DNA from 3 places in the Bacillus sp. FJAT-45066 genome. Region 3 is predicted to be linked to each of the others. Evidence: predicted binding sites of a transcription regulator. Region 3 holds the regulator's gene; each other region holds the start of a gene.

Region 1 (11,006 bases), 710 kb from region 3:
TTGTATGGCTACATTCGTAACCTATTTGAAGGGGTGTTACTCCCTAATCAACTCTTTTGCTGCACCTTCATCTGTTATAAGAATCGTGTTAGGTGCTTGTTTTAAGTAAGCCCGGATTGCTTTTGCCTTAGATGCTCCTCCAGCGACAGCGATTACCGTTTCTATTTTTTCCAATTCAGCAAGTTGCATTCCAACTGTTTTTACTTTATGAACAACTTCTCCTTGTTCATTAAAATAATAGCCAAACGCTTCGGCAACTGCCTGTTTTTGCTCGATCGTAGCTACTTTAGCTTGATCAGTTTTTCGACGTTCTGCCATCGTTTTAGCGTCCCCTATACTGTGAACGACCATACTACATTTTTTAATGAGGGAAAGTACCTCTTTAATCGAAGGTTCTTCAATCATCGTTTGGTAGGATGCGTTACTTAGTTCATCAGGAATGTGTAGTAAACGATAGCTTCCTAATGCTTTTTCAGCCATTGAGGCACAAATGGTGTTTGCTTGATTTTGTACATTCTCTCCAAGGCCACCTCGAGCTGGTACGAAAAGAAGTTCACGATTTTTAGCATCCGGTTTCATCATCTCTGCAACTGCAGCAATCGTTGTGCCACCCGCAACTCCGATAATATTCTCTGCATGGAATCGTTCTCTCATACATGTGACACATGCGCGTCCCATCTCTTTTTTCACCCAAGGAGATGTATCACTATCTCCAGCAACAACGACAACATTAGGTAGATGAAGTGTTTTTTTTACTTTTTCTTCTAAGTGTTTAAGTCCGAAGACTTCCTTCATCATTTCTTCTAACTTTTGCATGAGTACTGTACCCTCTTGCGTTAACGTCATACCGGATGAGTGTACAAGAAGTAAGTTTTGCGATTTTAAAAAATCGACTTCACTCCGGAGTACTCGTTCGCTCAAACCTAAGTTGACCGACAAAGCTCTTCTTCCAATTGGCTGCATTAATCGTATGTAGCGTAAAATCTCGTAACGTTTCTGCATAATGGAAAGAAGATCGGGTAACAATTTCTTTTGTACTTCAATTAACTCTCTCATGATAGCTACCCCTTTTAGTGGTTCATTATTCTTAAAAATGATATGATGGACGTTTTCCGTCCCTCTATGACATATTATGTCCCACCACTAATAAAAAAAATTCACCTTTGCTACATCTTGATTGTAACAAAGATGAAACCCTTATTGCAACTAGGTTTTACCCCAATTTTTCATGTAAACGTTTTCTTATGTCTTCTTTGTGAAAAATTCCTTCTGCATAAACTTCTCCATCGTTCTCGAGTACTGGAATTCTAATTTGATATAACTCTAACAATGCATCATCTTTATAAATATCTACTTCTTTAAATGTAAACTCATACTCTTTTTGCAAATCTTCCACTATCACTTTTGCCTTATCACAAAGCGAACAATTTTCTTTAGTATATAGAATAAATTCCAATTTAACTCACCTTTCAATCGTACCTTTTCCTCATGGAAGAAGATGGAATTCCGAGAATGTCCCGATATTTTGCCACTGTCCTTCGCGAGATATCTATATGATAATCTTTCTTCATTATAGTTGTCAGCTTTTGATCGGATAACGGTTTTCGTTTATCTTCCCCATCGACTAATTTTTGTAGCACTTGATGGACTTGCTTAGACGATTTATCTTCAGCGTATACCGTTGCTACACCTTGACTAAAGAAGTGCTTTAATTCATATAGTCCGAATGGAGTTTGAACATATTTATCTTTCGTCGCTCGACTTACTGTAGATTCGTGCACTTGAAGCCTTTGGGCAATCATTTTCAGTGTTAACGGTTTCAAAAATTCAGGGCCATTTAAGAAAAAACTTTGTTGCAAGGTCACTATTTCCTCCATAACTCCTACAAGTGTTTTTTTCCTGTAATCTATACTTCGAATGAGCCATTGGCAATGCTTCATTTTTTCTTCCAAATAATCGTTCGCTTCTTTTTTCAAGGCTCTTTGATATAAGCGATTGACCGTTAACTGTGGTAAAAATTCGTCATTCACGCCAACTAGCCAATCTCCATTTATTTTTTGTACCATCAAGTCAGGAACAATATATTTCGGTTGTTCTCTCGTTTCATATTGTTGACCTGGTCGTGGATTTAAAGTCGTGATCAAATCAAAGAGGTGTTGGACTTCTTTTAATGTAATTTCATATTTTTTTGATATTGTTTTGAACGTTTTTTGCGAAAGTAAGTCAAAATCGTTTTCAATAATTCGTTCAGCCAGTAGTTCACGGTTGTCCATACTTTTTAGCTGAAGAAGTAAGCATTCTTTTAGATTTCTTGCACCTATACCTGATGGATCGAGATTTTGTATGGTTTGTATCGCTTTTTGTACTTCTACTTCTTGTTTCCGAAGTTGCTTTGCAATGAAAGTTGTTTCTTCCGTGATATAGCCGTTTTTGTCGATATAGTCTAGCATGGCTTGTAATGTCGCATGCTCTTGTTTTGATAAGTGTAAGTCAAGTAATTGTGCCTTTATATGATCATGTAATGTTTCGCCTTGATAGCTAACATTTTCAATGGAAAATTCGTTTGAGTTGATGCTCGTAGTACGATTTCTAATTGGATGTGTGTTTGTAAATGTTTCTTTTAGATCAAGTAACGGATTTTCTAATACTTGTTCTTGTATATATGTCGCAAGTTCGATTGTGGAATATTGAAGTAATGAAATGGCTTGCTTTAATTCTTGAGTCATCGCAAGCTTTAACGTTTGCATTTGATATAGACCGACATCTTGTTTCATCTTCATCGCTATTCCTCCTCCACTTATCTATTTTACATGAGATACGTAGCATATGGTATAGAAAATATATGGTATGTAAGGCCATTATCCTAGTAATTATTATATACGAGGTAGATAGAAGAATTATGTTAGTTATTGTGGGTTTGTGGGGATTTTTTTAAAAAATGATGTGTAAAAGGCCAATGTTGATTTCCGTGCAAGGCTTCGCTTTCCGCGGGCGGTAAAAAGGAAGGTTATTTTCACTGTCGTGAAAAAACCTACTCCTCGGCGCAAGCGCCTGTGGGATCTCCCGTTCCCCGCTTCTCCCGCAGGACAAGGAAGGCTACGGGAGCGATGCATCCTTCGTAAGGAAATGCGATAGCATTTTCGAGGAGTCTCAGTCTTGCACGGAAATCAACAGGTAAGTATTTAAATATCAACACTACGCTTTAACATAGCTGAAAAAAATAAAAACCTAGTGCGCCGACACTAGGTTGGTTGTTTATTGGATGTTGCGGCACTTGTCCGCTACAAAAAAATTATAACAAGAATATATGTAGCATACTAGTTTAAATATTTTCCAATCAATGGCGCGCTCGAAGGGATTCGAACCCCCGTCAGACATGGTACCGGAAACCACCGCTCTATCCCCTGAGCTACGAGCGCACGTATATAATGCAATGAAAATATTATATGTCATATAAAGAGTGAAAACAAGATAAAAAGCTTTTAATGGTTAGTTACTAGTGGCTAGTGCATAGTGGCTAGTATTGTTTCCATTTCCTAATCACTAATTACTAACAACTAACCACTAAAGAAGTTTATTTTTACGTGGAATGGATATGATGTATAGGGGTAGAAAAATGTATCGTATTTTGCGATGGTTTTTATTTGACCATTCTTGACCTTATATGTATGATAAAAGTACATAAGGAAATTATTTTCCTGACTTATTTTAACGGAACTATGAGAAGGAGGAAAAGTGAAAATGAACTTAATTCCTACAGTTATTGAACAAACAAGCCGCGGCGAGCGCGCATATGACATTTATTCTCGTCTTTTAAAAGACCGCATTATTATGCTAGGTAGCGCAATCGATGATAACGTTGCAAACTCCATCGTTTCTCAGTTGTTATTTTTAGCAGCGGAAGATCCGGAGAAAGATATTTCTTTATACATTAACTCTCCAGGTGGATCAATTTCAGCTGGTATGGCAATTTATGATACGATGAACTTCATTAAGCCTGACGTGAGCACAATGTGTGTTGGTATGGCTGCATCGATGGGAGCATTCTTATTATCAGCTGGTGCAAAGGGCAAGCGTTTCTGCTTACCGAACAGTGAAGTGATGATTCACCAACCTCTTGGTGGAGCACAAGGTCAAGCGACGGAAATTGAGATTGCTGCGAAACGTATTCTTTTCTTACGTGAGAAGTTAAATGGTATTCTTGCAGAAAATACTGGTCAACCTATGGAAGTAATCGGGCGTGATACGGAACGCGACAACTTCATGACTGCTGACCGTGCGTTAGAGTATGGATTGATTGATAAGGTTATTAGAAATAGCTAGAATTTAAAGGATTGTATGGTCCAGTTTCTTCACTTTTTGGTGGGGAAACTGGATTTTTTATGTTAGATCATTCTAATTCTTTTCTATACACAGTTTATTAACAGTTTACTTTGCAATCGGGAGGTATACTTGGTTTTATCAGCGAAAATGTGAATTTTATCGGCGAAAACTCGGTTTTTATCGGCGAAATCTAAATATTTATCAGCGAAAATATAGATTTAATCGGCGTTGACCACCTATTTATCGGCGAAGCTACTGTTTTATCGGCGATTCAGTTCAAATATCGGCGCTGATTATAATTCTATGGATCATAACCTCAATAAATAAAAAACAACACCCTCAAAAAAGGTGTTGTTCTATTTTCAATTCATCACTAAGGTTTTCCTAACCCCTAATCACTAATTATCCTTCTTGCTCCACAAACTTCACCAATGCGTCTAATGCTTCTTGCTCGTCGTGGCCGTCTGTGATTAGGGTGATTGTTGCACCTGAACTTACTGCTAAACTCATTAAGCCCATGATGCTTTTGGCATTTACTTTTTTACCGTCTTTTTCTAAGAAAATATCGGCTGTGTAACGGTTTGCCTCTTGAACGAAAAGAGCAGCTGGGCGTGCTTGTAATCCTGTTTTTAATCCTACTTGTACTTGTTTATTAACCATGTCTTTTTCCTCCTCTAAATCTATCTTTAAAAGGTTAAACTTTTTCCCCTGCGCGAAGTTTATCGGCAATTTCATCTATTTTTCGTAGGCGGTGGTTGATTCCGGACTTACTGATGGTACCACTTGAAACCATTTCGCCTAGTTCTTTCAAAGTCACGTCTTGATACGTAACGCGTAGTTCCGCAATTTCTCTAAGTTTATCAGGCAAAATTTGTAGACCAGCTGATTCATCGATATAACGAATGTTTTCTACTTGGCGTATTGCGGCGCTAATTGTTTTGTTTAAGTTGGCTGTTTCGCAGTTTACTAGCCTGTTAACAGAGTTACGCATGTCACGAACAATTCGAATGTCTTCAAACTTCAAGAGCGCTTGGTGAGCACCCATTATATTTAGTAATTCTACGATTTTTTCGGCTTCTTTTAAATAGTTGATGAAGCCTTTTTTCCGTTCTAATGTTTTACTGTTTAACTGAAATGTATTCATTAACTCACACAAAGAGTCGTTATGTTCTTTGTATAAAGTGAATACTTCAAGGTGGTACGAAGATGTTTCTGGATTATTAACTGATCCACCTGCTAAAAATGCCCCGCGTAAATAGGAGCGCTTACAACATTTTTTTTCGATTAACGTTGGTGAAATATCGCGAACAAATGTGAAGCCATCTTTCAAAATCTGTAGCTCTGTTAAAATGCTTTGAGCTTGTTCAGCGTATCGAACGATATATACGTTATTCTTTTTTAATCGCATTTTCTTTCGAACTAAAAGTTCTACACGAACGTCGTACAATTTCTTCGTTAACGTATAAATACGTCGTGCAATGGCTGCATTCTCGGTTTGGATATCGAGAATTATTTTTTTATTAGAAAAAGATAGTGCACCATTCATACGGATTAGTGCAGCAAGTTCCGCTTTTGCGCAACAATCTTTTACTTCAATAGTTGTTAATTCTTTTTTCGTTTCTGATGCGTATGACATGTGATTTCCCCCCTCTTGAGAAAAATGATTGGGGAAGTGATGAAGAACATCTCAACCACCTGAATATGTTTCATAATGTACAATGCGCATCCGTTTGCACTATTTCTGTTTTCATTAACTTTACCATGAAACTGATTAGAGGTGCACTTTAATTTTGCGTGTACTCGTGCACTTTTTATTTTACTTTTAACATAGAGTATAAAATCGAAGCTACTTTTTGTGTGTCATGCCTAATAACACCATCTACATGTTGCACAATTTTATCATGTAGCACTTCTACCCCTAAGCTAGAAAGTTTTTCAAAGTCATATGTTACCGGTTTGGCAAGTTCTTTTTTATACCGATCTTTAATCATTTCTGGAATATTTTCTTCATTAACTAGTACGGTGTCAATAAAAGGTGTAGAAATATGTTTGTATAAAGCCTTTAAGTGGTCACTAGCTGTATAGTCTAATGTCTCACCTGCTTGTGTCATTATATTACAAATGTATACCTTCTTGGCTTTTGAGTGACATACCGCTTCACCGATTTTTGGAACTAATAAATTAGGCAAAATACTTGTGTATAAGCTACCTGGTCCAATAATAATTAAGTCAGCCTGCATAATTTCATCAACTGTTTCTTGTAATGGCTCTAAGTTTTCAGGTGTTAAAAACACTCGATTAATACGTTTACCTGAGTAAGGTATTTTCGATTCACCAGAGACAATTGTGCCATCTTCCATTTCAGCATGAAGGACGACGCTTTGGTTCGCTGCAGGTAATACTTTTCCACGGACGTTCAATACTTTACTCATTTCCCGAATCGCATGAACGAAGTCGCCTTTAATCGTTGTCATTGCTGCTAACAATAAGTTTCCAAGCGAGTGACCAGAAAGTCCATTACCTGTTTGAAAACGATGTTGGAATAGATCTTCAATAAGCGGCTCTACGTCAGATAATGCAGCAAGCACATTACGAACATCGCCTGGTGGTGGAATATGGAGCTCATCTCTTAATCGGCCAGAGCTACCCCCGTCATCCGCAACCGTTACGACGGCTGTAATGTCGATGTCATAATGCTTTAACCCCCGTAATAAAACAGATAAACCTGTTCCGCCGCCAATGATGACGACTTTAGGAAGTTTTCCCCTGTTCATTAATGAGGATCCTTTCGACGCTCAATATCTCGGTGCGTGACGATTGTATCGTACTCTGTTTGCAAATGTTTCGTAAAGTATTCCGCTAATGTTACAGATCGATGTTGCCCACCTGTACAACCTATCGCAATAACTAACTGACTTTTCCCTTCACGTTTATAGTAAGGAAGCATAAATGCTAATAAATCCGATAGTTTTTCAATGAATTTTTGGGTTTCACTCCATTTTAACACATAAGATGATACTTCTTCATCTAATCCTGTCATTGGTCTCATATGATCAATATAATGTGGATTCGGTAAAAAACGCACATCAAACATTAAATCCGCGTCAATAGGCGTGCCATATTTGAACCCAAAAGATACGACATTTACTTTAAATGTTTGTTTCGAATGTGTGGCAAATGTGGATAATACTTTTTCACGCAATTCACGTGGCTTAAGATCAGAAGTATCTAATAGGACTTGTGCTCTTCCTTTTAGCTCTTCGAGTAAGTTACGCTCGTTTTGGATACCTTCTAACGGTAATCCTGATTTGGATAGAGGATGTGACCTACGAGTTTCTTTATATCTGCTTACTAGAACAGAATCCTTTGCATCTAAGAAAATTATTTGTGGCGTTACCCAAGAAATCTCTGCTAAATCATCAAGTGCTTCGAAAAGGCTTTCGAAAAACTCACGACCTCGCAAATCCATTCCAATCGCCACTTTTGTCATTTTACTTCCCGTGTCTTCCATTAATTCAAGGAATTTAGGAAGTAATGAAGGTGGAAGGTTGTCGACACAAAAGAAGCCTAAATCTTCTAAACTTTGGATGGCAACTGTTTTACCAGCTCCACTCATTCCAGTTACAATTACTAGTTGAATGTCTGTTGAGCCTGTACTCATAGCTTCAACCTCCTTTAATTAGTTCGGATCAAGTCGATATGATAGTAGTTCAAAGTCAGGTGTATACGTGAATGTACCGTATATCATGCCTTTGCCTTTTATACAATAGTCTAATATATGATGGTCTCCTTCTGCCATTGGCAGTTGAGAGATAGTTTGAATTGGATGCCATTCAATGGTGCCTTCTTCTGATTCATCGACGTTTAATCCGTCATATTCTGTTGCTAGGAAAGTGAACATCATCCATTCGGATACAATTTTGTTTTGTTCTTTTATGATTATGGTAAATACACCTTTTAAAAGAGGATTTTTTAAATATATGCCTGTTTCTTCGCGATATTCACGGACTACGGAATCTTTCACAGACTCTTCTAATTCCATTTTTCCGCCTGGTGCAACCCACCAACCTCTTCTTGGTTTTTGAAGAAGTAGTACTTTGTCTTCTTTCATTAATACGCAGTTTGTTACACGTTGCATCTTTGTCACCTCAACTCTTCTGGACTTGTATATTAAATGAAGAGCGACCTTAAAAGTTGCTCCTACTATTTTATTGTAACTTTTTCGTTTGCACACTGGTAAGATTTTAGGAGTAGTTCTAATAGTTGATGTTTTCATTATAAGAACAATTTAAACCTTGCTTATTTCGCCAATTCTAATTGCAAAATGCATTATTAGTTTACTCGTTCCTTTCCGCTGCAGGCACTTGCTTTCCGCGGGGAGCGCAGCGGAAGGTTATTTTCACTATCGTGAAAAAACCTACTCCTCGGCGTCCCGCCTGTGGGGTCTCACGCTTCGCTCTACTCCCCGCAGGAGTCAAGTACCTTCCGCTCCAACCATTCTTGGTTTTAAATATTAAAATTGTAACAACCTTTGATGAAAAGGTTTTATTCCAAGTATTTTCACCAACACAAAACCAGTTTCAAACATAATTATTATAAATAAATTATCTTGGTATGAGTGTAAACGAATTCATTTTATTAATTATAAATTATAGCATAAGCTTTTCATAGTTATTGGACATAGAAGCGCGATTTCCTTTGCTGGAGTAAAACTTTTTTGAAATAGTTTGTACGCTTTTCTGACAAGTGGTTGTTTTTTTCTCGAAGTTATTGGACAAGTTTCTACAAGTTTTTCAATTTTGTCTTTCCATTTAGACAAAAAAAGGACACAGGAAAAGGGTACCTGTGTCAAAAATATATAAATAAAAGGGGGTCAATTACTATCTTTATAATACCCAATTAATATTTCAGTGTTGTTACAAACAGGTTAAAGCGGAGTTACGTTTTCATTAACAAAATTCGACAACTTTTACATTGTTGAACTTTTTGTGTCAATTCTTTCGTATTAGTTTGCTTCTGCTGCTTTTAATTCTTCTAATAATTCTTCCATGTAATGTTGAGCAGTTTGTGCTGCAATACTTCCATCACCAGTTGCTGTAACAATTTGACGTAATGATTTTTCACGAATATCTCCAGCTGCAAAGATTCCTGGAACTTTTGTTTCCATTTTATCATTTGTTTCGATGTAACCTGCTTCATTTGTAATGCCTAAGTTTGCAAATGGCTTTGAAAGAGGATTCATCCCGATGTAAATAAATACTCCGTCTGTTTTGAATTCTTGTTCTGCACCGTCTTCTGTGCTAACTAACGTTACACTTCCAACTTTACCGCCTTCATCATTAATTTGCTTAATTGTATGATTCCAAATGAAGTCAATTTTTTCATTATCGAATGCACGTTGTTGTAAGATCTTTTGGGCACGTAACTCGTCACGACGGTGCACGATTGTTACTTTGGAAGCGAAGCGAGTTAAGTAAACTCCTTCTTCGACTGCAGAGTCTCCCCCACCGATCACAACAAGTTCTTTATTTTTGAAAAATGCGCCATCACAAACAGCACAGTAAGAAACTCCACGGCCACCAAGTTCTTTTTCGCCTGGCACTCCAATTTTCTTATATTCTGCACCACTTGTAATGATGATTGTACGAGCTTTATATTCTTTGCTTCCTGCTTTTACGATCTTATATTCTTTCCCATCGATTACTTCTTTTACATCTCCATATGCATATTCTGCACCGAACTTTTTCGCGTGGTCGAACATTTTAGTTGATAGTTCTGGTCCTAAAATGTGATCAAACCCCGGGTAGTTTTCTACTTCTTCTGTGTTAGCCATTTGTCCACCAGGCATTCCACGCTCGATCATTAGTGTGCTTAAGTTTGCACGTGACGTATATACTGCTGCAGTCATACCAGCAGGACCCGCTCCGATAATAATACAATCATAAATTTTTTCTTCTGACATGTCCTTTTCACTCCTTGAAATATCTATATATATACCACATTCAGATACTCATCATAATAAGTATTCCCACTTACTATCCTATAAAACAAAGAGGTTTTCGTCCAATAATTTGCTTATGTATGATTGGGAATAGGGGTATTACTTTTTTAGGGAAGATTGTTATTATTTTATGCTACACATAGGTTGATTTTTGTTACACTTTGGATAATTTTTGATACACTCTTCATGTTTTATGTTACACTTCTTCATCTTTATGTTACACTACTACTTTTTTTGTTACACATTACACGATTTATGCTACACCTTAAATCTTTTTTGCTACACTTTTCCACTTTTATGCTACACCCCCATGTAGTTTGCAGTTTTCAATAATAGAAAAACCCCCTTCCCTCATAAATTATGAAGGAAGAAGGTTTTTGTCTTTGATTAGTTTGAGGTAACTTCTTAGCGTGCTGACGGATAGTTCGTATTTAGTAGCCATCGTTTGCTGTGTAACTTTCACACCATTGCTTTTTAAAAGGGAATATTCAAAAGCGGCAGCCCAGCTTCGTATGTTTTCTAAACTCATATTATTTTCTTTCAATAGTTCATAGAAACGGAACCATCCTTGTACCATTTCGTCATTATTTTCTTCGAAGATTTTTTTTGCCACTTCATATAAAGAACTTACAGTCCCATGTACATCCTTCTTGTTCAATAATGCATATAAGGCAAAGTCTTT
Region 2 (11,006 bases), 960 kb from region 3:
GACTTGCGCGGAAATCAACTGCTAAACTAGTATAAAAAAAAATCAATATAATCCTTAACACAGTCTGTCTTTTATTACTTTGATACTAAATACAATTTTCCTTCTTTAAAATCAATTACAATTTCTTCCTCTTCTTTTATCGTTCCTTTGATTATTTCTTTTGCAAGTAATGTTTCAATATGTTTTTGGACAAATCTTCTTAGGGGTCTAGCTCCATATTGTGGTTCATAACCTACTTCTGCTAAATAATCTTTTGCTTCATCTGTTAGCGTAACTGTCATTCTTCTATCTTGTAGGCGCTTTTGCAATTCATTGATTAATTTATCTAATATAGAACGAATTTCATTTTTATCCAATGGAGCGAACAGGATAGTTTCGTCGATACGATTTAAGAACTCAGGACGGAAGTGTGATCTTAATTGTTTCATGACAAGTTCTTTTACTTCCGCTGAAATTTCACTTTTGTTTTCTTCATTTTGATTATTAAGCATAAATTGTGAGCCAATATTAGATGTCATAATAATTACTGTGTTTTTTACATCAATTGTTCTACCTTGTGAATCCGTAATTCTTCCATCATCTAGCATTTGTAATAATATATTAAATACTTCTGAATGTGCTTTTTCTATTTCATCTAACAACACGACTGAATATGGTTTCCTTCTTATCGCCTCTGTTAATTGCCCACCTTCTTCATATCCTACATACCCAGGAGGTGCACCAATCAAACGGGATACCGCATGTTTTTCCATATACTCTGACATATCAATTCGAATAATTTGTTCTTCACTATCAAAAAGCGATTGTGCTAGTGCTTTAGCTAATTCTGTCTTCCCTACTCCAGTTGGCCCAAGGAAAATAAAGGAGCCAATAGGTCGATTCGGGTCTTTAATACCTGCTCTTGCCCTTATAACAGCGTCAGAAACAAGTTGAACTGCTTCGTCTTGACCAACTACTCTTTTTTGTAAAATAGTCTCAAGATTAAGTAGCTTTTCTCGTTCCCCTTCCACTAATTTTGTAACTGGGATACCTGTCCATTTGGCAACTATACTAGCTATTTCTTCTTCTGTTACTTCTTCTCTTAGTAATTTACTTCCTTCTTTTTCTTTAGATGCTTGTTCTAGGTTTTTAATTTCATTTTCCAGTATTGGTATTTTTCCATGGAGAATTTCTGCTGCTTTATTTAAATCATACTTACTTTCTGCTTCTTCTAACTCACGCTTAAGTTTTTCTAGTTGTTCACGTTTGTGTCTAATTCCTTGAATAGAGCTTTTTTCAACTTCCCATTGCGCACGCATAGTTGCTGCTTTTTCATTTAATTTTTCTAATTCTTTTCTAATTTGTAGTCGCCTTTCTTCACTATCTTTATCTTTTTCTTTACTTAATGCCGCTTCTTCTATTTCTAGTTGCATGATTCTTCTAGTCACTTCGTCTAATTCGGTAGGCATAGAATCAATTTCTGTGCGAATCATTGCACAAGCTTCGTCAATTAAATCAATTGCTTTATCAGGAAGAAAACGTTCTGAAATATATCGGTCAGATAAAGTAGCTGCCGATACGATTGCTCTGTCTTGTATATTTACTCCATGGTGTATTTCAAATCTTTCCTTTAACCCTCTTAAGATAGAAATAGTATCTTCTACTGTAGGTTCTTGAACCATTACTTGTTGAAACCTTCTCTCTAATGCTGGATCTTTTTCAATGTATTGTCGATGTTCATTTAAGGTTGTTGCCCCTATGCAATGTAGTTCACCACGAGCGAGCATTGGTTTTAACATATTTCCTGCATCCATCGCTCCTTCTGTTTTACCAGCTCCAACGATTGTATGTAGTTCATCAATAAAAAGAATGATTTGTCCATCACTTTTCTTTACTTCATTTAAGACAGCCTTTAATCTTTCTTCAAACTCACCTCTGAATTTTGCTCCTGCTACTAATGAACTCAAATCAAGGGAAAAGATAGTTTTATTTTGCAAGCCTTCTGGTACATCTTTTCTTACGATTCTTTGAGCTAGTCCTTCTACTATAGCTGTTTTACCAACACCTGGCTCTCCAATTAGGACAGGGTTATTTTTCGTTTTTCGTGATAAAATTCGAATCACTCTTCTAATTTCCTGATCACGTCCAATTACAGGATCCACTTTTCCTGACTTTACATCTTCAATTAAATCTCTACCATATTTTTTTAACACTTCAAATGTTTCTTCAGCATGCTGACTATCCACTTTCTGGTTCCCCCTTATCTTCCTAATAGCTTCTTCGATTTTTTCTAACGAAATAGGTGTTTGCCAATTACGATTATTGTTTATTTGTTTTACAAATTGAAAAACTACATGTTCCGTTGATATAAAATCATCCTGCCAGCTTTTTCTTAGTTCATCTGCTTTTTGAAAAAAGTGAACTAATGAATGTGACGCATAGATTTGGCTATTTCTTTCTCCTTGGAAAGTTGCTTTTTGGTTTAATTTTTCTTGTAGTTCAGACAGAAGAGAATGTATTGTAATATTCGCCACTTCAAAAATTCTCTTAGCAATCCCTTCTTGTTGGTTTAGTAATGTAAAAATAACATGCTCTATATCTAATTCTGTATGTTTTTTCTCCACAGCTATCGTTTGTGCTTGTTGTAATGTTTGCTGTAAGTGTGAAGTAAGAATATTTATATCCATAATTAACAGCCTCCTATTATAGTTTGACCATTATTGACCTTTTAACACTATTATACAGAAGAAAAAACCATCCTTACAAGAAGGATGGTTTGATTTGCATGAAAAGTTTCTTTCTTGCAACTTATTATTTCATTAAGGCCTGCGTTTTCTTGCCCAGACACGGTTATGGTTAGATGTTTCTGGGAAAGAGTCTCCAGCTTTTAAATTTACTCTTTTAGGATTTTTGACCATACTTCCTGTTTCACCGATTTCTAAGTAAGTACCGTTATTCGGTGCTTTTTGGCCAGGTCGAAATTGTTGGTTTTGTCCCATTCATTTTCCCTCCTAATATAGAGCACTCCATTTTACATGTTTCGGTGCACATGTAATATGGAATTCATATTTATTTTACCCAACGCTCTAAAATATATTGAAGGGAAAATCTCTTTAGAAATATGGAAGTAATGAAATAGCAGTAATTGCTGCTAATGGTAAGACGAGAGGACGAAATCTTCTTCTTGGATAAAAATAACCTGGATAGCCACCGTAGCCTGAATATCCGTAGCCAGGGTAACCAAATGGTATTCTCATCATTTGATTATGCATATCCCCTTGCGGCATTTGTTCGCTCATTTGGTCTGTTTCATCCATTGGTACTGCAAAGGTAGCATTATCTTCGGCTACATCTACAATAATTCCATCAAATTGATTTCCATCTTGTGTTTGCACCATTACGTAATCCTTTAAGTGGTTCGCACAAAGTTCATACATATGGTTAGTATTTTGGTGATTACGGTTGTAAAAATCTTGGTGATTTTGGTAATACATTCATACCCCTCCCTTTCTTTCGTATCTTATTCATGGAAATGGGAATGGGTGAATGTCTTAAATGTTGTTTATTTTTTCTTTTAGCTGTTTCCAAGACCGCTGTTGATTTCCGTGCAAGGCTTCGGTTTCCGCGGGCGGGCCGGGATCCTCCTCGTCGCATTCGCGCATGCGGGGTCTCCCGCTCCCCGCTTCTCCCGCAGGAGTCTCCTCCTTGCACGAAAATCAACAGCTAATAAGTAGTTAAATATCAACATTAATCCTTAACAAAGCTTTACTTTTAAGAAATAGTTAATACTTCATGTTTAGTGGCTAGTTCAACGAATAGATCCATGCCTTTTATTTTTCCGACTGTTAGTTTGTCGGCAACTTCATAATGTTCTACACATGTACGACATGCATAAACGTGTACGCCACTGTTTTCTAATTCTCCTAAATGAACAGATGTTAGTGATTGTTCTGTAGCTGTGAGTACACCAGTGTTCATTAGGAATATTGCATGTGGTAAACTTTCACGTTGTTTTAATAAAGTGAAAAATGTCTCTAATACAGATTCCCCAAGTGCTTCTTCACCTTTTCCTAACTGATTAGAGCTTACTAATATAATTTTATTTTCCATTAAAACCAATTCCCTTCTGCTTAATAATCCGCAACATTTAAAGCAATTTTCGCTAACCTAGACATTTTATCTCTGCTCCATGGTGGATTAAATGTAATATTCACATCTACACCCTTGACACCATCAATGTTAATTAACGCTTTTTTAACATGTTCCACAATTGTGCCTGCAAGAGGGCAACCAATAGACGTTAATGTCATTGTTACTACTACTATCCCTTCTTCTATTTCTACTCCGTAAACGAGTCCTAAGTTGACAATATCAACGCGTAATTCCGGATCTTCCACTTCTTCTAGTGCTTCCATAATTTTTACTTTTAAGTCTTCTTGTCCCATGTTCATCTTCCCTTCATAAGTATTCATTAAACCAACTAACTGTTTTGTACATGCCATGTTTAGATACTTTGTGTTCTGCTTTTTCGTCAATAACTAATTCGAAATGAGAGCTAGAGTCCTTTAGCGCTTCATAAAACTCTTCTATATAGTTTGATGGAACTTCCTTATCACATTTTCCATGCCAACAAAATAATGGACGGTTTTGTAATTTATCTGGTTGTTTACTTAAATCATATGGAACAATTTGTTCTAATGCTGTTCTAATTTCTTCTTCAGAGAAAGTATTTTCAGGTAGCGCACTTAATTTCATTTGGGCAAATGATTTATAATCAGGACAACCCATTAGGCTAACTGCTGTTTTGATCCATTCAAATTGCGTTAGTGCACCAAGGGTAATAAATCCACCCATGGAAGTACCAACGACTCCAATTCTGTCTTCGTCTATTTTTCCCTGATGTAGAAAATGTTTTCGTAAAAAATCTAATTCATGAATAGTTTGTATCACTATTTTCCAAAAAACAGGACCTAATTCCGCTTCATTTTTCCTATTCGTTCTTTCTCCGTGATAAGTACAATCTGGTAAAAAGATTCGAAAACCTTTTTCCGCTAATAAATAGGCATAAGATAAGTTCATTTCTTTCATACTTGTAATGCCATGAATAAAAAAGATTGTCGGCGCTTTTTGTTCTGCAATCGACTCGTTATAAACTTCTAACAAGGGAATTTCACCGACAAACTGCTTGTTTACAATTATCATTATCTTTCTCCCCCAAACAATTTCTATATCTTTCCATAGAACAAGTGTAACATGTAGACAATTATTTTGAAAAAAGGTTACACTTAAAATAAGACATTATTTTTTTGTATAAAGGAGTACATATGGAAAAACATTTAATTGCTATAGATTTAGACGGAACATTACTTACAGACGATAAAAAAATCTCTAGAAGAAACAAACAAGCGTTACGAAAAGCGATGGAACAAGGACACGAAGTTGTAATTGCAACAGGACGACCTTATCGAGCAAGTATTATGTATTATGAAGAAATTGGCTTAACTACACCAATTGTTAATTTTAATGGTGCGTTTGTTCATTTCCCTGGAAACGATGATTGGGGAGTATTCCATGAACCTCTTGATTTAGAAACGGTTAAAGAAATTGTAAAGATTAGTGAAAAATATCAAATTCATAACATTTTAGCAGAAGTAATGGATGATGTTTATTTTCATTTTCATGATGAAAAGTTGTTAGATATATTCAGTTTTGGGAATCCAAAAATGGAAACAGGGGATTTAAGAAGTATTTTAAAGAAAGATCCTACATGTATATTAATTCATGCAAGTGAAGATGAAGTAGATAAAATACGTCACTATTTATCTGAAGTGCATGCGGAGGTAATCGATCATAGAAGATGGGCTGCTCCATGGCACATTATTGAAATTGTACGTACAGGACTAAGTAAAGCAGTAGGTCTTGAAAGAATTGCAAAACACTACAACATTCCGCAACAAAATATTATCGCTTTTGGTGACGAAGATAATGATTTTGAAATGATTGAGTATGCTGGCACTGGTGTAGCGATGGGCAATGCAATTGAAGAATTAAAAGAAAAAGCAAACGAAGTAACACTAACTAATGAAGAAGACGGCATAGCAGTATTTTTAGAAAACTATTTAAAACTATAAGTTCCAACAGAGGCTGGGACAAAACCTAGTGAATATAATGGAAGAGGCCTGTAAGAACATTTTTTTATTCTTGCGGGCCTCTACTTATTGATGGAACAAAGGTATTTTACTATACGAAAGAAAGTACTTGAAGCACTCTCTACAAAAGCACTTCATTGACCTTATAAAGTTCAACTACACTAATTCTTTTATGCCAGATTACTTCATCGGCCATATGAAGGTCATCTACTACCAATTTTTTATGCCTGATGAACTTCATCGGCCTTATGAAGGTCATCTACAACTAATTTTTTATGCCTGATGAACTTCATCGGCCTTATGAAGGTCATCTACTACCAATTTTTTATGCCTGATGAACTTCATCGGCCTTATGAAGTTCATCTACAACCATTTTTTCATGCGAGATAAACTTCATTGGCCTCTTTGTCCCAGCCTCTTATTTTTAACTGCGTAGTTTGGTGCTGTTATTCAAAGGTTATGACCTGTTGATTCCGTGCAAGGTGAGACTCCTCGAATATGCTACCGCATTTTCTTACGAAGCATGCATCGCTCCGTAGATGGCGCATTTTTCCTCAATAAGACCATGGATTATGAGTCGTGGAGCTAGCCCTAGCCATTGAAACTAGACAAGCCCGCGGAAAGCGAAGCCTTGCACAGGAATCAACAGACTTAAACTTAGCCATATTTTTAGAAAAGGCAACAATTCCCCTTCATAGATTATTCAAATTGTCCCACACTATAAATGGGCGAAGATATCGTCCTGAATCGATCGTTCAATTCGCTTTTCTGATTATTAAAAGGGGGAATTGCAATGGGTAGAAGCAACAAATCAAAACGTTTTGTACAACATGGGAAAAATGCGGTTCAACTTCATGACCAACAGTTCCCATATCATATGACACTTGAACAGTCGGAACAACGTAAAGCAAAGCAAGCAGAGCAAAACTCTTTAGGAGGAATATAATATGGGCAATCGTTTATTCCAATCCGCAAAAGAGGCTGTTATGAACGTTATTCAACATAAAAGTGAACACCAATCGTCATATGAACAACAGGATGTAGAAGTTGCCAAAAATGCACTATCCTCCGCTTATGCAAACTCAACAGAAGCTGAACAACGCCAGCTTCGTGAGTTTCAAGATCAGTTAGAGCAATCGATGCATAATAATAAAGAGTAAAAAGAAGGGGTGTCTAGAAAGTATTTCTAGGCACCCTTTATTCGTTCCTAAAAAAAGTGCCGGTGGTGTGACCGCTTTCCGCGGGGGAGGCGGTGAGCCTCCTCGAGCCCAAGGGCTCTGTGGGGTCTCACCAGCCTGCCCTCTACCGCAGGACAAGGAAGGCTACGGGAGCGATGCATCGCACGAAGGAAATGCGGATGCATTTTCGAGGAGTCGGCCACACACCGGCACTTTCATTTATGTTTAGACTTTTTATTTCTTTTGTTACACCACTTCTTTAACTAAAGCCTTTCTAGCGTCACATAATATTCATTTACAATGGAGCCGTCTTTTGCACTTCTTTCAAAAAGCACTAGAGTTACTGTACCATGCTCAGGAAGTTTATCTTGATCGATGTTTATTTCTAGCTCAAATTCCGACCAACTTGGAGCCCCTTCCTTTAATGTAAAGAAAGTTTCTTCTACTAAATAATTTTGACCATCTTCTACAAAATAAGAAGCTGTAGCTTCAAATACTCTACCTTCACCACGAACGATGTATCGGCCGTTTTCGCCTTCTACCGTTACATTGCGATAGGCTTTATTTTCTGCTGGTACAACAAAATTAGTTGTCATACTAAATAATTGATCGTTAACTTCCATATTACTTATTTGATAAGGAACAAAAAACGCTCGTGCCTCATATTCACCTTCTGGCAACCTTTCGCCATCTATTGTATAATTCCAACTTTCTTCCCATTCTAGTCTTTCTCTAGAAGGTAATGTTAGTTGTTCTAATGCCTCCGTAAACATACGGTCATTTGTGTATCTGTAAACTTCATTACCGCCTTTTGTAACGACAATTTCATATTTTTGTCCTGTAGAAAAGTACAATTCAGCTTCTGCTTCATTTTTGTTTGTTAGTCCTAAAACAAATTGAACTTCATTAGAACCTGCTAATGCTATAAAATCCATCTCTATTTTATTTAAATCAATTACTTCAGCTGGTACTTCCGCTACTGGAGTTTCTTCATCTGGTTTTGGAACGTTGTTGTTATTATTATTTGTTACCTGTTGAACGCAACCTACAGAAAGAATTAATATTAAGCAAGCTAATAATTTTTTCACTTTATCACCTACCCCTTTTCATTAGTATATTCCACAATACACAACATGCTCTAATCTCTTCGGAAAAATCCAAAAATCCCAGTTGTTTGAACAATATTTGTAAAGGCATTTTCATCTACATCTTTAATGATACGTTCTAAGTCATAAAGTTCGTATCTCGTTACTACGATCATTAACATTTCTTTTTCTTCTCCAGAGTATGCACCTTTTGCAGGGACAGATGTAATACCGCGGACCATTTTTTCGTGAATGGCATCTTTAAGATCCTGACCTTTTTTGGTAATAATCATAGCTGTTAGTTTTTCGTGACGCGTATGTATGGCATCGATAACCCTTGTTGAAGCATATAAAGCTACAAGGGTGTATAAAGCTTTTTCCCAACCAAATATTAAACCTGCTGTTAAAATAATGACTGAATTTAGTGCGAAGAAGTATATTCCTACTGGCTTGTCCTTCATTCGTGAAAGTATCATCGCAATAATATCAAGTCCACCAGTGGATGCTCCCCACTTCAATGTTAATCCTACTCCAACCGCAGCTATTACTCCTCCAAATACAGCATTTAATAATATATCATCATTAAATTTATAAATAGGAACAATTTCTAAAAATAGTGACATTAAAAATACACTTAAAAAACTGTACACAGTAAAAGATCTTCCGACTTTTTTCCAAGCTAAAATAGTTACAGGAATATTAAGTACGAGTAATGTTAAACCAGTTGATACGGTAAAAGGTAAATAGTCTTCTGAGATTCGAAACGCCAACTGAGCAACTCCTGTAAAGCCACTTGCATATACATCAGCAGGAATTAGGAAGAAATTCATTGCAATAGCATTAAGGAATGCACCAATGATTACGATAATAACTTTTTTTGTTTGCTGAACAACCATATTGTGTAACCCCCAATTTTCCAAACATTGTTAGTTTATGTTTTTCCCTTTATTTTAATCATCCTAACATTTTTTTCTTGCATCTAATATGTATTAACCATTACATTAAAGAAAAGGTTTCATTTTTACGTATTAAAAGGTAGAGTAAAGATAAAGTATGAAAACACATGAATGTAAGTATAATAAAGAGGTGATTAGATGACAATAAGAATTTTAGCAGATAGTGCTTGTGACTTACCTAAAAGTTATTTAGAAGAAAATGATGTGGAGTTAATTCCATTAAAAGTATTGTTCAAAAATGATGAGTATGATGATATGGTGACCATTGACTCCAAACAAATTTTTGATGCAATGAAAGAAGGAGAAGTAGTAAAAACTTCCCAAGCATCTCCGGAACACTTTAAACGTGTTTTCACAGAAATTGCCCATAATAATGAAACAGCTATTTACGTTGCTTTTTCTTCAGAGCTATCAGGTACATATCAAACAGCCATGTTAATGCGTAATGATGTTTTAGAGGAATTCCCCAACTTAGATCTTACAATTATCGACTCCAAGTCAGCTTCTCTTGGCTTAGGATTAATTGTAAAAAAAGCTATTGAAAGTGCTAAATCTGGAGCAACAAAAGAACAACTTTTAGAGGAAATTCAACATACTTGTACACATATGGAACATATTTTCACTGTGGACAATTTGGATTATTTAGCTAGAGGTGGTCGAGTTAGTCGTGCTTCTGCATTTGTAGGTGGTCTGTTAAACATTAAACCTTTACTACATATGGAAGAAGGAAAACTTATCCCAATTGAAAAAATACGAGGTCGCAAAAAGGTTTTACGCCGAATGGTTGAATTAATGAAGGAACGGGGTACTTCTTTAGACACACAAGTTATCGCTATTAGTCACGGTGATGATGAAGAAACCGCACATGCACTAAAAGAATTGATTCAACAAGAAACTGGCAATCATAATATTTATATTTATTCTATCGGATCTGCAATAGGCGCTCATTCTGGCCCTGGAACAATAGCTCTTTTCTTCTTAAATGAAGTGAAATAAACTTTTCTGTATTGGACATGCTATTCTTATACTTACCCATTTTGGAAAGGAGAATAGTGCATGCCTCATACAAGTGATAACGATAAAAAAGCAAAAGACAATAACGCGAAACGCCATGAGAAAAACATGGAGCGCGAAAAAAACCGTCAAAAAGGTGAAAGACAATATTCCAAAAAGACAGATCACCTATAATGGATGGAAAAAGGAGCAGGCATTAGCCTACTCCTTTTTTTCGTACGTCCACCCTTCACTCTGTGTAATCTTTCCATCTTTCATTAGCTTCCCGAGAGCACGTTTGAAGGCTGCTTTACTCATATTAAATCGCTCTGTAATATCTTCTGGTGCACTTTTATCACTGTATGGCATCGCGCCGTTTCTCGATTGTAAATAAGTCATAATCATTTCTGAATCATCTGTCATTGCTTCTTGTTTTCTAGGAAGTAAAGATACGTTAACCGTCCCATCTTCCTTCACGTCAATAACTCTTCCTTCTACTACGGAACCTAATCGTGGCTCTTCTTTGCGTTCTGAGTTGTGGATAAAACCAACATATCCTTCGTTTGTTACGATGTAACTACCTACTTTAAGTAAACGATACACCGCTCCTTGAATGTTATTGTTCAAAAGGGTACTTGGAGCTTTTACGGAACGGTCTAACATTAC
Region 3 (11,006 bases):
CCATGTCCAGGGTGAAGTTCAGGTAACACTGAATGGAGGCCCGAACCCACGCACGTTGAAAAGTGCGGGGATGAGGTGTGGGTAGGGGTGAAATGCCAATCGAACCTGGAGATAGCTGGTTCTCTCCGAAATAGCTTTAGGGCTAGCCTCATGTGTTAGAGTCTTGGAGGTAGAGCACTGATTGGACTAGGGGCCCTCATCGGGTTACCGAATTCAGTCAAACTCCGAATGCCAAAGACTTATCCATGGGAGTCAGACTGCGAGTGATAAGATCCGTAGTCAAGAGGGAAACAGCCCAGACCGCCAGCTAAGGTCCCAAAGTATACGTTAAGTGGAAAAGGATGTGGAGTTGCTTAGACAACCAGGATGTTGGCTTAGAAGCAGCCACCATTTAAAGAGTGCGTAATAGCTCACTGGTCGAGTGACTCTGCGCCGAAAATGTACCGGGGCTAAACGTATCACCGAAGCTGCGGACTGTTCTTACGAACAGTGGTAGGAGAGCGTTCTAAGGGCGTTGAAGCTAGACCGTAAGGACTGGTGGAGCGCTTAGAAGTGAGAATGCCGGTATGAGTAGCGAAAGATGGGTGAGAATCCCATCCACCGAATGCCTAAGGTTTCCTGAGGAAGGCTCGTCCGCTCAGGGTTAGTCAGGACCTAAGCCGAGGCCGAAAGGCGTAGGCGATGGATAACAGGTTGATATTCCTGTACCACCTTCACTCCGTTTGAGCAATGGGGGGACGCAGGAGGATAGGGTAAGCGCGCTGTTGGATATGCGCGTCCAAGCAGTAAGGCTGAGAAGTAGGCAAATCCGCTTCTCATAAAGGCTGAGCTGTGATGGCGAGGGAAATTTAGTACCGAAGTTCCTGATTTCACACTGCCAAGAAAAGCCTCTAGCGAGGAGAATGGTGCCTGTACCGCAAACCGACACAGGTAGGCGAGGAGAGAATCCTAAGGTGAGCGAGAGAACTCTGGTTAAGGAACTCGGCAAAATGACCCCGTAACTTCGGGAGAAGGGGTGCTCTGTTAGGGTGTTAAAGCCCGAGAGAGCCGCAGTGAATAGGCCCAGGCGACTGTTTAGCAAAAACACAGGTCTCTGCGAAGCCGCAAGGCGAAGTATAGGGGCTGACGCCTGCCCGGTGCTGGAAGGTTAAGGGGAGAGGTTAGCGCAAGCGAAGCTTTGAACCGAAGCCCCAGTAAACGGCGGCCGTAACTATAACGGTCCTAAGGTAGCGAAATTCCTTGTCGGGTAAGTTCCGACCCGCACGAAAGGCGTAACGATCTGGGCACTGTCTCAACCAGAGACTCGGTGAAATTATAGTACCTGTGAAGATGCAGGTTACCCGCGACAGGACGGAAAGACCCCGTGGAGCTTTACTGTAGCCTGATATTGAATTTTGGTACAGCTTGTACAGGATAGGTAGGAGCCTGAGAAGCCGGAGCGCTAGCTTCGGTGGAGGCGTCGGTGGGATACTACCCTGGCTGTATTGAAATTCTAACCCGCACCCCTAATCGGGGTGGGAGACAGTGTCAGGTGGGCAGTTTGACTGGGGCGGTCGCCTCCTAAAGAGTAACGGAGGCGCCCAAAGGTTCCCTCAGAATGGTTGGAAATCATTCGTAGAGTGTAAAGGCACAAGGGAGCTTGACTGCGAGACCTACAAGTCGAGCAGGGACGAAAGTCGGGCTTAGTGATCCGGTGGTTCCGCATGGAAGGGCCATCGCTCAACGGATAAAAGCTACCCCGGGGATAACAGGCTTATCTCCCCCAAGAGTCCACATCGACGGGGAGGTTTGGCACCTCGATGTCGGCTCATCGCATCCTGGGGCTGTAGTCGGTCCCAAGGGTTGGGCTGTTCGCCCATTAAAGCGGTACGCGAGCTGGGTTCAGAACGTCGTGAGACAGTTCGGTCCCTATCCGTCGTGGGCGCAGGAAATTTGAGAGGAGCTGTCCTTAGTACGAGAGGACCGGGATGGACGCACCGCTGGTGTACCAGTTGTCTTGCCAAAGGCATAGCTGGGTAGCTACGTGCGGACGGGATAAGTGCTGAAAGCATCTAAGCATGAAGCCCCCCTCAAGATGAGATTTCCTTTAGCGCAAGCTAGTAAGATCCCTGAAAGATGATCAGGTAGATAGGTTCGAGGTGGAAGCGTGGCGACACGTGTAGCTGACGAATACTAATAGATCGAGGACTTAACCAAATTAGAACGATACAATCACTTTCTTGACAGGAAAACATGTTATCTAGTTTTGAAGGAACATCCTTCAAAATTTCATATGTCTGGTAATGATGGCGAAGAGGCCACACCCGTTCCCATACCGAACACGGAAGTTAAGCTCTTCAGCGCCGATGGTAGTTGGGGGCTGTCCCCCTGTGAGAGTAGGACGTTGCCAGGCAATGAGAAAAGAAAAGTTCAGCGTTTAGACGCTGGGCTTTTTTTGTTCGTGTGAGGAATGGGGATGAAAGACCGAAGGTCTAATATAAAGTAGGAATACAGGATAAAATATAAACCAGATACTCGGCGGGACCAGAGGAGCGAGAAGGTCGAGGATGCGACGGAGTGAGTACCAGAGTGTACGTTTGCGAGGGTACGTGAGGAACGTAGCGACGGAAGCAGACGAAGAGATTCGAAGCTCATCTGGTTTCACCGCGAACACGGAAGTTCAGCTCTTCGGTGCGATGGTAGTTGGGGGCTGTCCCCCTGTGAGAGTAGGACGTTGCCAGGGCAATGAGAAAAGAAAAGTTAAGCGTTTAGGCGATGGGCTTTTTTGTATGTAAAAGATGAAGTGAAACTTAGTTATAAATTAGAAGAAAACGAACTTGATAGACCGAGAAAGTTCATTGTTTTCCATAACCCCCATTTGGAAACTCACTCAAGTATAACCTATTAAAGATATCTACTACTTCGAAAAAGTCCTTATTACAGTCTCCGCCTTCTTCTATTGACCAGCAAACAGACAAAATCGAGTGAACATATCCCCAAAGTAATAACCTTTCTTTATTCAAATCTAATTGTTCCACAAAAATTTCTATACGTTTTTGAATAACGTGGGTCTTATTATCATTTGGCAATCTATTTAATAAAAACTGTATAACATCATACTCTCTTTCGCCTACTAAGCCTTTAGGGTCAATCGCAACCCATCCTCTGGCATGACAGGATAATATATTATAATGATGCAAATCCCCGTGTAATACATAATATTTTTGAATGCTAGAATTCAAACGGCTAAATATAGATAAAACATTTAACAACAAATCAATTGAAAAGGGACCAATGCCATTCGGATTTTGTTGAATAATTCTCTTTAACGAAAATTCATTTTGTTGGGTAGTTTTTAATGGTGTGTGCAAATGAGCTTCTTTCCATAACTGTCTCATTACTTGGGCAGCAAGAAGAGTAGTAGCTTGATCATTTTTGATGGTGGATAACGGTATCCCAGGTACCAGTTGCTCTAAAAGCATTATTCCAGTTTCTTTTTCACAGTCTATTAAATTAACCATTCCTTTGTTATTTTTATATAATGAAATAGCGGTTAGTTCATCTTCAAATTCATGATTAGGTACAGATAATTTTAATACGAGCTTCTTTCCATCCCTGCAAATTACTGGAGCAACATAGTTGTATGAAAGTTCATAAGGCTCTTGTATGTAAAAGTTCCACTTTTTTTCGCAATAAGAAATTAGAGAGGGGAGGTTGTTTAACCATTCTCGTCCTTTCTCTTTATGAATAGCAGTTATCATGTTTGAATAGTTTTCTGGTATTTTTCTCATATATGTTCCTTTCATTCCTCTTTTTACACGCATTGTTTTTCCCAATGAATTAATCTTTTCTACATCAATTTGTCATTACCCTGCAACAATTCAAACATTAGTTGATATTTAATAATTACATAGAAAAATGTATTATTTTTTCTTATTCATGTTTAATTCCTAACAAAAAGTGGAACTCTGTTTAGGTACTTAATAGTTGAAAAATCCTTTAAGTTTATATATATTTTAATTATAGTCAAAGATAGTCAAGGTCAGAGGGGAGGGGTAGCATGAGAAACATTTCAGATATAATTGAACAATATTTAAAGCAAATAGTAGAACGTAATGAAGAAAATTTTGCAGAAATAAAACGAAGTGAAATTGCTGATAAGTTTGAATGTGTACCTTCTCAAATTAACTACGTTATTAATACGCGATTTACTTTAGAGCGTGGTTACGTAGTGGAAAGTAAACGTGGCGGTGGTGGTTATATTCGCATCATTAAGATTAAGCCTCATGATAACTTACACCTTATTGACCAAGTTTTAACTATTGTTCATAACAGAATATCGCAATCTAGTGCGGAAGATGTGATTTTTCGACTTATAGAAGAAGGAGTTATTTCTTCTAGAGAAGCGAAGATTATGATAAGTGTAATGGACCGTTCTGTCTTATACTTAGAACTTCCGGAAAGAGATGAATTACGTGCTCGCATGTTACATGCGATGATTACTACATTAAAGTATCGGTAAGGGAGAGATGTATCGTGATCTGTCAAGAATGTCAACAACGACCAGCTACCTTGCACTTTACAAAAATAATAAATGGTGAAAAGTCAGAAGTGCATTTATGTGAAGTATGTGCGCAAGAAAAAGGGGAAATGTTTTCTTTTCCTGGTAATGCTGGGTTTTCCATCAATAACTTATTAGGTGGCTTACTAAACACAGAACCACTTATTAATAAAGCGAGTCAAAATGCTTTTGCAGAACAAAAAGTTATTCAATGTGAGAAATGTAAAATGACGTTTGGCCAATTTGCAAAAGTAGGAAGGTTTGGGTGCTCGCAATGTTATAAAGCATTCCAAACTCGTTTAGAGCCAATTGTAAAAAGATTGCACAGTGGAAATGCTGAGCATGCTGGAAAAGTTCCAAAGCGAATCGGTGGTAGCATACATGTAAAGAAAGAACTAGAATCTTTAAAAGTAGAATTAAAGGAATTAATTAAACAGGAAGAATTTGAGCAAGCCGCCAAAGTTCGCGATAGTATAAGAGCGTTAGAGAAGAAATTAAGTAAAGAGGGGGAAGAGTAAAATGTCTCTTGAAAAGTTTCTTAACCTTGCGTTGAGCTCATGGATGAACGATGAAGGGCCAGCTTCTGACATCGTATTAAGCAGTCGAGTTCGTCTAGCTCGGAACTTAGAAGATATTAATTACCCAACGGTTGCTTCAAACGAAGAATCAAAGGGAATTGTTGAGTTACTAACAAAAGAAATGGTTGAATCAGCTTTGTTTAAAGAACTGGAGCTTGTAACGATTAGTGATTTGAAACCTGTAGAAAAAAGGGTGCTTGTAGAAAAACATCTAATAAGCCCTCATCTAGCTGAAGATTCACCATACGGGGCATGTTTGCTTTCTCAAGATGAAAGCATAAGCATCATGTTAAATGAAGAAGATCATATTCGCATACAATGCTTATTTCCTGGCTTACAGCTAGAAGAGGCATTAATAGTCGCTCAAGAGTTGGATGATGCGATAGAAGAAAAGGTAGACTATGCATTTGATGAAAAATACGGTTATTTAACAAGTTGTCCTACGAATGTAGGTACCGGTTTACGTGCATCTGTCATGATGCATTTACCTGCATTAGTTCTTACACAGCAAATGAATCGAATTGTTCCTGCAATTAATCAGTTAGGATTAGTTGTTAGAGGAATTTATGGGGAAGGTAGCGAAGCTTTAGGAAACATTTTTCAAATTTCTAATCAAATAACACTTGGAAAATCTGAAGAAGACATTGTTGAAGACTTATTAAGTGTAGTAAATCAATTAATTACGCAAGAGAGATCTGCACGAGAAGCATTACTTAAAACTTCTCACATACAATTAGAAGACAGAGTGTTTAGGTCTTATGGTGTTCTAGTAAATAGTAGAATCATTGAAACAAAAGAAGCTGCAAAATGTTTGTCAGATGTTCGACTAGGTATTGACTTAGGACTCATAAAACAAGTATCAAAAACGATATTAAATGAATTAATGATTGTAACCCAACCAGGATTTTTACAACAATACGCAGGCGGTCCACTAAGACCGAATGAGCGTGATATAAGAAGAGCAACGTTAATAAGAGAAAGACTACAATTAGAAAAAACGAAAGAAACTGGAGGCGATGATGTATGATGTTCGGTAGATTTACAGAGAGAGCACAAAAAGTATTAGCACTTGCTCAAGAAGAAGCACTTAGATTAAGTCATAACAATATAGGAACAGAACATATCTTACTTGGTTTAGTTCGTGAAGGGGAAGGTATAGCTGCAAAAGCATTAGTTGCACTAGGACTTGGACCAGAAAAGATTCAAAAAGAAGTAGAAAATTTAATTGGACACGGACAAGAAAATACACAGTCTATTCCTCACTATACACCAAGAGCAAAGAAAGTGATTGAGCTTTCAATGGATGAGGCAAGAAAGTTAGGTCATTCTTATGTTGGAACAGAGCATATCTTACTTGGATTAATTCGTGAAGGTGAAGGTGTTGCGGCACGCGTCCTAAATAATTTAGGTGTGAGCTTAAACAAAGCACGTCAACAAGTACTCCAACTGTTAGGAAGCAGTGAAACATCGAGTTCACACCAAGGTGGATCTACTTCTAATGTAAATACTCCTACTTTAGATAGCTTAGCGAGAGATTTAACTGCTGTAGCACGTGAAGGTAGTTTAGACCCTGTTATCGGTAGAAGTAAAGAAATTCAGCGAGTGATTGAAGTATTAAGTAGAAGAACAAAAAACAACCCAGTACTAATCGGTGAGCCTGGAGTCGGGAAAACAGCGATCGCTGAAGGATTAGCCCAGCAGATTGTAAATAATGAGGTTCCAGAGATTTTACGTGATAAAAGAGTCATGACATTAGATATGGGAACTGTTGTTGCTGGCACAAAATATCGTGGTGAGTTTGAAGATCGTCTTAAGAAAGTAATGGACGAAATTCGCCAGGCAGGAAATATCATTTTATTCATTGATGAGTTGCATACGTTAATTGGCGCTGGTGGTGCAGAAGGAGCAATTGACGCATCGAATATTTTGAAGCCGTCTTTAGCTCGTGGAGAATTACAATGTATCGGTGCAACAACGTTAGATGAATACCGTAAATATATTGAAAAAGATGCAGCACTAGAGCGTCGATTCCAACCAATTAGAGTGGATGAGCCAACAATTGAAGAATCGATTCAAATTTTAACTGGATTACGAGATCGCTATGAAGCGCATCACAGAGTTTCCATTACGGATGAAGCGATTGATCAGGCAGTGAAACTTTCTGACCGTTATATTTCTGACCGATTTTTACCTGATAAAGCAATTGACTTAATTGATGAAGCAGGATCTAAAGTTCGTTTACGTTCTTTTACAACTCCTCCAAATTTAAAGGAGTTAGAAATAAAGCTTGAAACAGTGAGAAATGAAAAAGATGCAGCGGTCCAAAGCCAAGAATTTGAAAAAGCAGCTTCTTTACGTGATTCAGAGCAGCGTTTACGCGAAAAGTTAGAAGAAACGAAGAAGCAGTGGAAAGAAAAGCAAGGACAAGAAAATAATGAAGTAACTGTAGAAGATATTGCTTTAGTTGTTGCTAGCTGGACTGGAATTCCAGTATCCAAATTAGCACAAACAGAAACAGATAAGCTTCTTAACATGGAGGAATTGTTGCATGCACGTGTTATTGGTCAAGATGAAGCAGTAAAAGCTGTCTCAAAAGCTGTTCGCCGTGCACGTGCTGGTTTAAAAGACCCGAAGCGTCCTATCGGCTCCTTTATTTTCCTTGGGCCTACAGGGGTAGGTAAAACAGAGCTTGCAAGAGCTTTAGCAGAGTCTATGTTCGGTGATGAAGATTCTATGATTCGTATTGATATGTCTGAATTTATGGAGAAACATTCTACATCGCGTTTAGTGGGTTCTCCTCCAGGGTATGTAGGTTATGATGAGGGTGGACAATTAACAGAAAAAGTTCGCCGTAAGCCTTACTCTGTTGTCTTATTAGATGAAATTGAAAAAGCACATCCTGATGTGTTCAACATTTTACTACAAGTACTAGAAGACGGCAGACTTACAGATTCTAAAGGTAGAACAGTAGATTTCCGAAACACTATTTTAATTATGACGTCCAATGTGGGAGCAGAAGCTCTTAAACGTAATAAGTATGTTGGTTTTAACGTACAAGATGAAAACCAAAATTATAAAGATATGAAAGGAAAAGTGATGGATGAGCTGAAAAAAGCGTTCCGTCCAGAATTCCTAAACCGTATCGATGAAATGATTGTGTTCCATTCTTTAGAGAAGCCACACTTAAAAGAGATTGTTACATTACTTGCTGATCAACTAACAAAACGTTTAAAAGAACAAGATATTGAGTTAGAATTAACGGAAGCAGCTAAAGATAAAATCTCTGAAGAGGGTTATGACCCAGAGTACGGGGCAAGACCACTACGCCGTGCTATTCAAAAGCATATTGAAGATAAGCTTTCAGAAGAGCTATTAAAAGGAACAATCGAAAAAGGACAAAAAATAGTTTTAGATGTCATTGAAAACGAATTTATTGTCCGCCCTGTAGAAAAAGTTAAATAATTCAAAAAGCTAATTGACTGGAGGTAAACATAAGCAAAATGTGTTTACCTCTTTCTTGTATAGGTAGAAACTCACTTTTCAGGAAAAAATAATAGCTAAAATTAGATTGTACATATTAAATGTTGTATCATAAAATTAGGAAAACAATGGTATTTTTAACTGGAGAGGGTTTTAGTATGGCAAAACGTAAGACGAAGTTTATTTGTCAGAGTTGCGGGTATGAATCACCAAAATGGATGGGGAAGTGCCCAGGGTGTAATGCTTGGAATACGATGACAGAAGAGGTAGAGGAGAGAAGTACTGGCAGAAGAGGTGCTTTTACAACAGGTGCTGCAACGATAAGAAAGCCAGAGTCAATCACTTCCATTCAAACGATGAAAGAACCACGCATTTTTACAGACATGGAGGAATTTAACCGTGTGTTAGGTGGAGGTATTGTACAAGGTTCCCTTGTATTAATAGGGGGAGACCCTGGTATAGGAAAGTCTACACTTCTTTTGCAAGTTTGTTCTCAATTAGCTACAAAGAAGCATAGAGTGTTATATATTTCTGGTGAAGAATCTGTTCAGCAAACAAAATTACGCGCCGATCGTTTAGAGGTCAATGCAGATGAGCTTTTCGTATTATCGGAAACAGACTTTGATTTGATTGCAAAAGCGGTAGAAGAGGTACAACCAACATTATTGATTGTTGATTCGATTCAAACAGTTTATCACCCAGCAGTTACTTCTGCGCCTGGTAGCGTATCGCAAGTCCGTGAGTGTACAGCAGAATTGATGAGAATTGCCAAAACAAAAAACATCGCTGCCTTTATTGTTGGGCATGTAACAAAAGAAGGAGCAATAGCTGGGCCGCGTCTTTTAGAGCATATGGTAGATACAGTTCTTTATTTTGAAGGAGAGCGTCACCATACATATCGAATATTACGATCCGTTAAAAATCGTTTTGGATCGACAAATGAAATTGGAATATTTGAAATGAAAGAAGTTGGCTTAGCGGAAGTGCAAAATCCATCGGAGATATTTTTAGAGGAGCGTTCAAAAGGTTCGGCAGGCTCAACGGTAGTCGCATCTATGGAAGGAACCCGTCCGGTATTAGTAGAGATACAAGCACTTATTTCCGCGACAGGCTACGGAAATCCACGAAGAATGGCAACTGGCATTGATCATAACCGAGTTAACTTAATTATGGCTGTACTTGAAAAACGAGTGGGACTATTATTACAAAACCAAGATGCTTATTTGAAAGTTGCTGGTGGTGTCAAACTCGATGAACCAGCTATAGACTTGGCAATTGCAGTAAGTATCGCTTCCAGTTTTCGAAATCAAGCATCAGATGCAGCGGATGTAGTTATTGGAGAAGTCGGATTAACTGGAGAGATTCGGAGGGTTTCACGAATAGAGCAGCGTGTTCAGGAAGCGGCAAAGTTAGGATTCAAACGTGTCATTATACCAGCGAAAAACTTAGGCGGTTGGACGGCTCCAGAAGGGATTGCAGTTATAGGGGTTGCAACGATAGAACAAGCATTGCAATATGTTCTAGGGGGTTAGAGACAAGAATGGAAGATATAAATCAAAATGAAAAGCTAGTGGCAGAAATTTTACAGTTTATTGCACCTGGCACCCCAATTCGTGAAGGGCTAGACAATATTTTGCGTTCGAATACTGGTGGTCTTGTTGTTGTTGGATATAACGAGAAAGTAAAAGAAATTGTGGACGGCGGCTTTTCTATAAATTGCTCGTTTAGTCCAGCTTATGTGTATGAGTTAGCTAAAATGGACGGAGCCATTATATTAAATGAAAAAGGCACTAAAATATTATATGCAAACGCACAATTAACTCCTAATCCAACTATCCTTTCTACCGAAACAGGAATGAGACATCGTACAGCAGAGCGGGTGGCAAAGCAAACTGGGAGCCTTGTTGTTGCTATTTCTCAACGACGTAACGTTATCACTTTATACAAAGGTGAATTTCGCTATGCATTAAAAGATATCGGAGTAATTTTTACGAAAGCAAATCAAGCAATCCAAACGTTAGAAAAGTATAAATCGGTACTTGATCAAAGTATAACGAATTTAGGAGCACTAGAATTTGAGGAACAAGTTACGTTTATGGAACTTTTGCAGGTTATACATCGTATAGAAATGGTATTAAGAATAAAAAATGAAATCATTAGCTATATTAATGAATTAGGAACAGAAGGTCGTCTTATCCGTCTTCAGCTTACAGAGTTAATCGCACATATGGAAGAAGAGACAATTTTATTAATTAAGGATTATTGTGTGGAAAAAAATGAAGATGCATTTGTTATATTAAAAAAGTTACAGAAGCTTTCCAATACAGACTTGTTAGATGATAACATCATATTAAAGCTATTAGGTTATTCTAGCTTTACAAGTCCAGAAGAATTAGTTTTACCCAGAG

What was found. The regulator CtsR, encoded in region 3, represses protease genes until heat stress. The targets are predictions, from matches to a motif close to ATGGTCAATAAAGGTCAAACA.
Region 1: a site for CtsR is predicted at 3,642-3,662, ahead of clpP (ATP-dependent Clp endopeptidase proteolytic subunit ClpP). Genes of this name have one in related genera too.
Region 2: a site for CtsR is predicted at 2,687-2,707, ahead of clpB (ATP-dependent chaperone ClpB). Genes of this name have one in related genera too.

The regions. Positions count from the first base shown of each region.
Region 1 is NZ_NISQ01000001.1:3,692,883-3,703,888, reverse strand. Features, by position in the region: gene CDZ92_RS18465 (sugar-binding transcriptional regulator) at 37-1,056, opposite strand; gene CDZ92_RS18460 (glutaredoxin family protein) at 1,214-1,456, opposite strand; gene rpoN (RNA polymerase factor sigma-54) at 1,470-2,780, opposite strand; tRNA gene CDZ92_RS18450 (tRNA-Arg) at 3,342-3,419, opposite strand; gene clpP (ATP-dependent Clp endopeptidase proteolytic subunit ClpP) at 3,742-4,323, shown strand; gene CDZ92_RS18440 (HPr family phosphocarrier protein) at 4,726-4,983, opposite strand; gene whiA (DNA-binding protein WhiA) at 5,018-5,959, opposite strand; gene CDZ92_RS18430 (gluconeogenesis factor YvcK family protein) at 6,135-7,097, opposite strand; gene rapZ (RNase adapter RapZ) at 7,097-7,984, opposite strand; gene CDZ92_RS18420 (NUDIX hydrolase) at 8,003-8,461, opposite strand; gene trxB (thioredoxin-disulfide reductase) at 9,329-10,285, opposite strand; gene CDZ92_RS18410 (tetratricopeptide repeat protein) at 10,683-11,006, opposite strand, start outside.
Region 2 is NZ_NISQ01000001.1:2,022,278-2,033,283, forward strand. Features, by position in the region: gene clpB (ATP-dependent chaperone ClpB) at 75-2,666, opposite strand; gene CDZ92_RS10310 (YjzC family protein) at 2,799-2,978, opposite strand; gene CDZ92_RS10315 (hypothetical protein) at 3,093-3,473, opposite strand; gene CDZ92_RS10325 (transcriptional regulator) at 3,751-4,089, opposite strand; gene CDZ92_RS10330 (metal-sulfur cluster assembly factor) at 4,110-4,451, opposite strand; gene CDZ92_RS10335 (alpha/beta fold hydrolase) at 4,438-5,181, opposite strand; gene CDZ92_RS10340 (Cof-type HAD-IIB family hydrolase) at 5,304-6,110, shown strand; gene CDZ92_RS19990 (hypothetical protein) at 6,922-7,074, shown strand; gene CDZ92_RS10345 (DUF3813 domain-containing protein) at 7,076-7,288, shown strand; gene CDZ92_RS10350 (BsuPI-related putative proteinase inhibitor) at 7,570-8,394, opposite strand; gene CDZ92_RS10355 (YitT family protein) at 8,445-9,287, opposite strand; gene CDZ92_RS10360 (DegV family protein) at 9,486-10,343, shown strand; gene CDZ92_RS10365 (DUF3941 domain-containing protein) at 10,404-10,535, shown strand; gene CDZ92_RS10370 (CvfB family protein) at 10,563-11,006, opposite strand, start outside.
Region 3 is NZ_NISQ01000001.1:2,979,766-2,990,771, reverse strand. Features, by position in the region: rRNA gene CDZ92_RS15145 (23S ribosomal RNA) at 1-2,190, shown strand, start outside; rRNA gene rrf (5S ribosomal RNA) at 2,276-2,392, shown strand; gene CDZ92_RS15130 (aminoglycoside phosphotransferase family protein) at 2,835-3,803, opposite strand; gene CDZ92_RS15125 (CtsR family transcriptional regulator) at 4,040-4,501, shown strand; gene CDZ92_RS15120 (UvrB/UvrC motif-containing protein) at 4,516-5,058, shown strand; gene CDZ92_RS15115 (protein arginine kinase) at 5,060-6,145, shown strand; gene clpC (ATP-dependent protease ATP-binding subunit ClpC) at 6,142-8,580, shown strand; gene radA (DNA repair protein RadA) at 8,757-10,130, shown strand; gene disA (DNA integrity scanning diadenylate cyclase DisA) at 10,139-11,006, shown strand, end outside.